DNA from 2 places in the Variovorax sp. GW823-FHT02B07 genome. Region 1 is predicted to be linked to the other one. Evidence: riboswitches for the same ligand, from Rfam matches in the RefSeq annotation. Region 1 holds a riboswitch; the other holds the start of a gene.
The links. Region 1 has a riboswitch for glycine ahead of gcvT (glycine cleavage system aminomethyltransferase GcvT). Riboswitches for the same ligand answer to the same signal wherever they lie in the genome.
Positions count from the first base shown of each region.

Region 2: it holds a riboswitch for glycine, as region 1 does, so the genes downstream of both, AC1RGU_RS20945 (D-amino acid dehydrogenase) here and gcvT (glycine cleavage system aminomethyltransferase GcvT) in region 1, are expected to answer to the same signal.

Region 1 covers NZ_JBXAJX010000001.1:1,432,071-1,435,998, forward strand. Annotated here, with positions in the region: gene gcvH (glycine cleavage system protein GcvH) at 1-364, opposite strand, end outside; gene gcvT (glycine cleavage system aminomethyltransferase GcvT) at 436-1,617, opposite strand; glycine riboswitch at 1,665-1,769, opposite strand; glycine riboswitch at 1,782-1,872, opposite strand; gene AC1RGU_RS06755 (hypothetical protein) at 1,934-2,320, opposite strand; gene AC1RGU_RS06760 (hypothetical protein) at 2,404-2,901, opposite strand; gene AC1RGU_RS06765 (hypothetical protein) at 3,065-3,601, opposite strand; gene AC1RGU_RS06770 (L,D-transpeptidase Cds6 family protein) at 3,698-3,928, opposite strand, start outside.
Region 2 covers NZ_JBXAJX010000004.1:29,374-33,301, forward strand. Annotated here, with positions in the region: gene AC1RGU_RS20940 (RtcB family protein) at 1-773, shown strand, start outside; gene AC1RGU_RS20945 (D-amino acid dehydrogenase) at 794-2,101, opposite strand; glycine riboswitch at 2,193-2,299, opposite strand; glycine riboswitch at 2,344-2,434, opposite strand; gene rfbB (dTDP-glucose 4,6-dehydratase) at 2,553-3,632, shown strand; gene rfbD (dTDP-4-dehydrorhamnose reductase) at 3,629-3,928, shown strand, end outside.

The DNA.
Region 1 (3,928 bases):
CGGCGGCGAACTTGTCGTAGCTGGCGGCGTCGAGCAGGGCGTCGAGCTGCGCGGGCTCGCTCAGCTTGACCTTGAAGAACCAGCCGGCGGCCAGCGGGTCGCTGTTGGCCAGCGACGGGTCGGCGCGCAGCGCTTCGTTGACTTCGGTGATCTCGCCCGACACGGGCATGAACACATCGGCGGCGGCCTTCACCGACTCGACCACACCGGCGACCTCGCCCTGCGCGAAGGTCTTGCCCACTTCAGGCAGGTCGACGAACACCACGTCGCCCAGCGCGTCCTGCGCATGCACGGTGATGCCGACGGTGGCGGCGCCGCCTTCGGCCGCCACCCATTCGTGGTCCTTGGTGTATTTGATGCTCATGAAAAAACTCCTCGTGGAAAAAATGGAATCGGGGTGCAGAGCCTAGCCGGGTCTGCGGGGTTCAGTGTCGGTCAGCCGCGGTAGTAGCGCGTCGGCACGAAAGGCATGGTCGAGACTTCCATCGGCACCGGCTTGCCGCGCACGATGGCCTGCACGCGCGTGCCGGGTTCGGCGAAGGCGGCGGCCACGTAGCCCATGGCCACGCAGCGGTCGGCCGTGGGGCCGAGCAGGCCGCTGGTGACGGCGCCGATGTCGTGGCCTTCGAGCGACTGCAGCAGCGTACCGTCGCGCACCGGGATGCGTTCCAGTGCCACGAGGCCGACGCGCTTGCGCGTGAGCGTCTTGTGGTCGGTGTGGCCGGCCGCGCCCGAGGCGACGGCGGCGAGCTGGGCCAGCACCTTGGCCGCGCCCGGAAAGCCGCCTTCGCGCGCACCGCCGGCGCGGCGCACCTTCTGGATCGCCCAGTTGAGGGAGGCTTCGACCGGGGTGGTGGTGGTGTCGATGTCGTTGCCGTACAGGCACAGGCCGGCTTCGAGCCGCAGCGAGTTGCGCGCGCCCAGGCCGACGGGCTTCACTTCGGGCTGGGCCAGCAGCAGGCGGGCGAGGGCGTCGGCGTCCTTTGCGGCCACCGAGATCTCGAAGCCGTCTTCGCCGGTGTAGCCGCTGCGGGTGACGAAGGCGGCGATGCCGCCGATCTGCACCGCGCCGCCGGTCATGAACACGAAGCGCTCGATGCCGGGCGACAGGCGCGCCAGCGTGGCCGCGGCCTGCGGGCCCTGCAGTGCGAGCAGGGCATGGTCGGGCAGGGGCTGCACTTCGCAGCGAGCGCCGATCCTGGCCTGGATGTGGGCGATGTCGGCCACCTTGCAGGCGCCGTTCACGATCACGAAGAGCGAGCCATTGCCTTCGTTGAAGAACATCAGGTCGTCGAGGATGCCGCCCTCGTCGTTCAGCAGCAGGCCGTAGCGCTGCTTGCCGGCGGGCAGATCGACCACATCGACGGGCATCAGGGTTTCGAAGGCGGCGGCGGCGTCGGGGCCGACCAGGCGCAGCTGGCCCATGTGCGAGATGTCGAACAGGCCGGCCGCATCGCGCGTGTGCTTGTGCTCGGCCATGAGGCCGGCGGGGTACTGGACCGGCATCGAATAGCCGGCGAAGGGCACCATGCGGGCGCCCAACTCGACGTGGAGGTCGTACAGCGGGGTCTTGAGAAGTTGAGTATCCGAAGAAGCGGAAGCGGAGGAAGCGGCCACGGGGCACTCCAAAGGGGCAGTCGAAATCCATGGCTGCAACGCCACGGGCCACCCCTGCTGTCCGCTTTACCTGAGAGATTCGCCCCACGATCGGGGTTTGCTCCTTCGGTGGGCCGCATGCAATGCCACGGCCTCTCTCCAGCAAGGAAACGCCGGTGGTTGCCGGCGTCTTGTCAGTCCTTTTGCCTGAGCGTTCGGGGAACCCCTGCGCCTTCGGCGGCCCCGTCGCGCGGGGCTCTCTCCTGACCCGGCGAGTGTAGTGGATCGTGCGGGGTCAGGGTCTGATCGAACGTCCTCGCGACGAAGTCAGTCAGAGCTAGCTGTTCATTTTTTCGGCGGCGCCGATGGCCGCTGATCTAGCTTTTTTCCAGGAAGGGATGCATGCAATTACCACCAGAGCAACGACAACCACGCTGACGATGAGACCTAGCCAATAGTTTGGCCACCGCGCCTGAGGTAGGACAGGGTCTAACTTCGCAAGTAATTGAAGGAAGAAGGAAATGCAAAGAAAGCCGGCGCCATAACCAAAGTCTGCTTTCTGCTGCCCGAGTTCCGCCGCCTGTTGCTGCCCCCCGTCGTAGAAGGAGCTGGCAATAATTTGAAGCGATTCTCTCTTCATCGCTAGAACGCCATAGCTAAACGAAAAACCACTAGCCAAGCCAAAAAATAAGCCTGTGAGGTCAAGGAACAGGGCAATGCTCATACTCTCTCCAGAAGGGCTGAAAACTCATTCGATTGATGAACCAGCTGAAGGCCTGGAACATCGAATTTTGAGCCGGATGCAAGCTACGCAAGACGCAATATTCCGGACGAGGCTTGTGCTCCGCATAGCAGCCAGATTTGCTCAAAGGGGTGTTCGGCCGGGACCAAGATCCGGGACCGCTGTTCTTGGAAATCGCAGAAGTCCCACAAGGGGAAGGCCGAGCGAATCAAAAGCCAGACTCTAGACGCGCGATACCTCTTGATTGCTTTATCCGCCAAAAGACGGTTTAACGGGGTCAGTACGCGGATATCCAATGGAACCATTGCGGATGTCATCCTCTCCTCTTGCGAGGGTGCTAACGAGCCCGTTCGTCCAAGAAGCTGTTTTACATCGGATGTTGTGCCATACACGTGACCGACCTCGACGTAGACAGCTTCTCCGTCGAGCTCACAATAAGCGTCTGGTTCGGGAGGTTTCCGCAGTTCCTTGAAATGAAAGCGAGACGCTCCTAGCTCGGAGGAAAGTGCTTCCGAAAATTGCCGAAGCGCCCCGGTTTCGAGTTCTTCTTTTTCAAACTGCATGGCGCAGTTTAGGCCAGGTGCGCTGCCGTAGTCGAAGGGCAATTGCGTATCGACGCACTGATCGGAGCAGCTCACATGGAGCGTTCGATGACCTTGGTTTGGCTTTTATGCAATGCGCTTCATGCAACCTTACGTAGGGGGGCGCGGGCCGGGGATTCGAGCCTCAGTGCACGGTTTCCGCCGGCGGCAGCAGCTTGTCGATGCGCTCGCGCAGCGAGTCGGCGCGCTCGGGGCCGGCGGCCTTCTCGATCTCGGAGAGCATCAGCGCGGCGATGGTCAGCATGGCCTCGCGGTCGCGGGCCTCGCGCAGGGCGTCGCGCATCTGGTTGGCGAAGCGCGGGTCGCGGCGCACGAACATGCGCTCGCAGATGTCGAACAGGAACATGCGCGTGGTGGCCAGCGAGCGCTTGCCGTCGAAGCTGTCGGCCGAGGTGGCGACCTGGATCGGCTCGGCGGCGGGGACGGGCGTGGGGGCCGGTGCGGGAGGCGGCGCGACCGGTCGCGCGTCTTGCAGATAGCCCCGCTGCATCAGCCCGTGGATCGCCTGTTCGGCCTCGACGCGGCTGGGGAACAGCGGGCTGAAGTCGGTCAGCGAGCGCCGGCCGTCGGCCATGAGCAGCAGGGCGCGCTCACGCTGGCTGAGCGTGCGCTGCCCGGCCTGGAGTTCGTCGCGTGCCTTCTCGGTCTTGGTGGGGAACATGGCGGCCACAGCTTTCGGAGGTCGAAGGCTGCAGCATCGTTGCAAGTGGTGACATCTTCGTGAACCATTTGCCTTACAGGGACAAGGGGGTGCGCGTCAGTTGCCCGCGCTCTCCTTGCGGATCAGCCAGCGCGTGCCCACGCGCTGCAGCTCGAGGGTCTTGCGGTCGGTTTCGGTGAGCGCGTCGGCGCTGTAGACCTGCCGGAACTGCGCGCTGGCCGAGGTGCCCTGAACGCTGATCACCAGCCCCTCGATGCCCACGCTGATGCGCGACTTGCCCGTGATGCGGGCGCGCCGGTCGGCCTCCCAGCGCTCGCGGGTCTGGCC
Region 2 (3,928 bases), on a different contig from region 1:
TCCGCGACCCGTGCCTCGGCACGCCGGGCAGCGGCAACCACTTCGTCGAGCTGCAGGTGGTCGACCAGGTGATGGACCGGCACGCGGCCTACCGCGCGGGGCTCAAGGCGGGCGAGGTCGTGGTGATGATCCACAGCGGCTCGCGCGACATCGGGTTCCATGTCGGCGGCCGCTGGATGGACCGCGCGCGGGCCGAGTGGCCGCAGGGCCTGCGTCATTCGAAGAGCGGTCTGTACGGCCTGGCCGGGCCGTTGGCGCAGGAGTACCTCGAGGCCATGGGCGTGGCCGCGCGCTATGCGTGGGCCAACCGCGTCGTGCTGGCCGAGCTGGTGCGCAAGGACTTCGCCGAACTGCTGGGCGCCACGGCGTCGACGCTGGTGGTCGACGTGCCGCACAACGTGGTGCTGCGCGAGCACGGGATGAACATCCACCGCAAGGGCGCGACGCCGGCGCACGCGGGCGATCTGGCGCTGATTCCCGGGTCGATGGGCGATCACTCGTACCTTGCGACCGGGCTGGGGCATGAAGACTGGCTGTGGTCGTGCAGCCATGGTGCCGGCCGGCGGATGCGGCGGCAGGAAGTGCGCGCGATGCGGCCCGCACCCGACGACGCCGATGCCAGCTGGCAATGCGTGACGCTGCGCGAAGAGCGCCGCATCGAAGAGGCGCCGCAGGCCTACAAGCCGATCGGCGCGGTGATCGAGGCGCAGGAAAGCGCGGGGCTCATCCGCTGCGCCGTGCGGCTCAAGCCCTGGGTCACGTTCAAGGCGTGACCCGAGGGTGGGGGGGCGTGTCAGCCCAGTGCGGGCTGCACGGCGCGCGGCGCGGGCGCCGGCATGCCGGCGAACGCGAAATCGACCTCGGGCGCCAGCCCGCTCACGATGCGCGCGATCGACTTGCCCGAGCCGCAGGCGTGCGTCCAGCCGAGCGTGCCGTGGCCGGTGTTGAGGAACAGGTTCGGCAGTTTGGTCTTGCCGATCAGCGGCACGTTGCTCGGCGTGGCCGGGCGCAGGCCGGTCCAGAACTGCGCGCGCTCGGTGTCACCGGCGCCAGGGAAGAGCTCTTCGACGCGCCGCACGATGGCTTCGCAGCGCACGCGGTTCAGGTCGCGGTCGTAGCCGTTGAGCTCGGCCGTGCCGGCGATGCGCAGGCGGTCGCCCGACTCGGAGGTGTAGCGCGAGAACACTAGCTTGTATTCGTCGTCGGTGAGCGAGACCTGGTGTGCCTTCGATGCGTCCTTGACGGGGAGCGTCACCGAGTAGCCCTTGGCCGGGTAGATCGGCAGGCGGATGCCCAGCGGCGCGGCGTACAACGGACTCAGCGAACCCATCGCGAGCACGAAGGCATCGCCGCGGATGCGCTGGAAGCGGCCTTCGTTGTCGGTCGCCTCGACGTGGTCGATGCTGCCGCCGGCTTCGCGCAGCGCGGTCACCGTGTGGCTCATGAGGAACTTCACGCCGGCCGCTTCGGCCAGCTTCACGAGCTCGCGCGCGAAGCGGTTGGCGTCGCCCGATTCGTCTTCGGCGGTGTAGGTGGCGCCGGCGAGTTGGGGGCGGATGTGGGCGAGGGCGGGTTCGATCTTGATGGCCTCGTCGGCCGAGATGACCAAGCGTTCGCAGCCCAGGGCACGCATCTGCTCGGCGGGCGCGAGGGCGCCGTCGAATTCTTTTTGCGTCGTATAGAAGTGCAGGATGCCTTGCGTGCGCTGGTCATAGTTCAGGCCCGTGTCTCGACGCAATTGCTGCAACATTTCCCGGCTGTATGTACCGAGACGCACGATCTGTTCGATGTTGTGGCGGGTGCGCGCGGGGGTGCATTCGCGCAAAAACTGCAGGCCCCAGAGCCACTGGCGCATGTCGGCGCGGATGCGAAAGAGCAGCGGCGCATCTTCCTTGCCGAGCCATTGCAGCACCTTCAGCGGCGCGCTCGGATTGGCCCACGGCTCGGCATGGCTGACCGAGATCTGGCCGCCGTTGGCGAAGCTGGTTTCGGCGGCCGGGGTGGCCTGCCGGTCGATCACGGTCACCTCGTGGCCGAGTTGCTGGAGGTAGTAGGCCGAAGTCACGCCGAGCAGGCCGGCGCCAAGAACGATCACACGCATTGCAAGTACCTTTGAGTTTGCAGCGCTTGAACGGCGGGCGTGGAGTGCTATTGAACCAATAGCAAGCAACCGGACGACCGATGTCCAAGTTGCCGCTCCCCCTGTCCTCGGTACCTGAGAGATTCACCCTGCTGCACCCGCAGCGGGTTTGCTCCTTCGGTGCGCCACATGGCGTGGCGGCTCTCCAGACGGCTGTATCGATGAGTGCAGTACTGACCCCTTGCCGAAGTTCCTGGGCGTTGCCTGGAATTTCGTCGGGCCGACCTGAGCGTTTATGGGAGTTTGCGCCTTCGGTAGGGCCTCCGTGGAGGCCCGCTCTCCTGCAATTGTTGGCGATTGTAGGCGGGCCCCGCAAGCCGGCCAAGCCCTGTACATCGGCACTTCACACCGATGGGATAATTGAATGTTGATTTTTGGTAAAGCAAACTTTTTTCTACATGCAGGGGACTCCATGATCCTGGTTACCGGCGGCGCAGGCTTCATTGGCGCCAATTTCGTGCTCGACTGGATCGCGCAGGGCAACGAGCCCGTCGTGAACCTCGACAAGCTGACCTACGCGGGCAACCTCGAGACCCTCGCGTCGCTCAAGGGCAACGCGAACCATGTCTTCGTGCAAGGCGACATCGGCGACAGCGCGCTGCTCGATCGCCTCCTGGCCGAGCACAAACCCCGCGCCGTCGTGAACTTTGCCGCGGAATCGCATGTGGATCGCTCGATCCACGGCCCGGAAGACTTCGTGCAGACCAATGTGCTCGGCACCTTCCGCCTGCTCGAATCGGTGCGCGGTTACTGGAACGCCCTGCCGGCCGACCAGAAGGCGGCCTTCCGCTTCCTGCATGTGTCGACCGACGAGGTCTATGGCTCGCTCTCCAAGACCGACCCGGCCTTCACCGAAGAGAACAAGTACGAGCCCAACAGCCCGTACTCGGCCAGCAAGGCCGCCAGCGACCACCTCGTGCGCGCCTGGCACCACACCTACGGCCTGCCGGTGGTCACCACCAACTGCTCGAACAACTACGGCCCGTTCCACTTCCCCGAGAAGCTGATCCCGCTGATGATCGTCAACGCACTGGCCGGCAAGAACCTGCCCGTGTACGGCGACGGCATGCAGGTGCGCGACTGGCTCTACGTGAAGGACCACTGCAGCGCCATCCGCCGCGTGCTCGAGGCCGGCAAGCTCGGCGAGACCTACAACGTCGGCGGCTGGAACGAGAAGCCCAACATCGAGATCGTCAACACCGTGTGCGCGCTGCTCGACGAACTGAGCCCCCGCGCCGACGGAAAGCCGTACAAGGAACAGATCACCTACGTCACGGACCGCCCGGGCCACGACCGTCGCTACGCCATCGATGCACGCAAGCTCGAGCGCGAACTCGGCTGGAAGCCCGCCGAGACCTTCGACACCGGCATCCGCAAGACCGTCCAGTGGTACCTCGCGAACGGCGAGTGGGTGCGCAACGTGCAAAGCGGCGCGTACCGTGAATGGGTCGAGAAGCAATACGACGCTGCGCCTGCAAAGGCTTCCGCATGAAGTTGCTGCTGCTCGGCAAGGGGGGGCAGGTCGGCTGGGAGCTGCAGCGCAGCCTCGCGCCGCTCGGCGAAGTGGTCGCCCTGGACTTCGACAGCACCGACTTCCACGCCGACTTCAGCCGCCCCGAGCAGCTGGCCGCAACCGTGCTGGCGGTGCGCCCCGACGTCATCGTCAATGCCGCCGCGCACACCGCCGTCGACAAGGCCGAGAGCGAGCCCGACTTCGCGCGCAAGCTCAACGCCACCTCGCCCGGCGTGGTGGCCGAGGCCGCGCAGCAGATCGGCGCGCTAATGGTG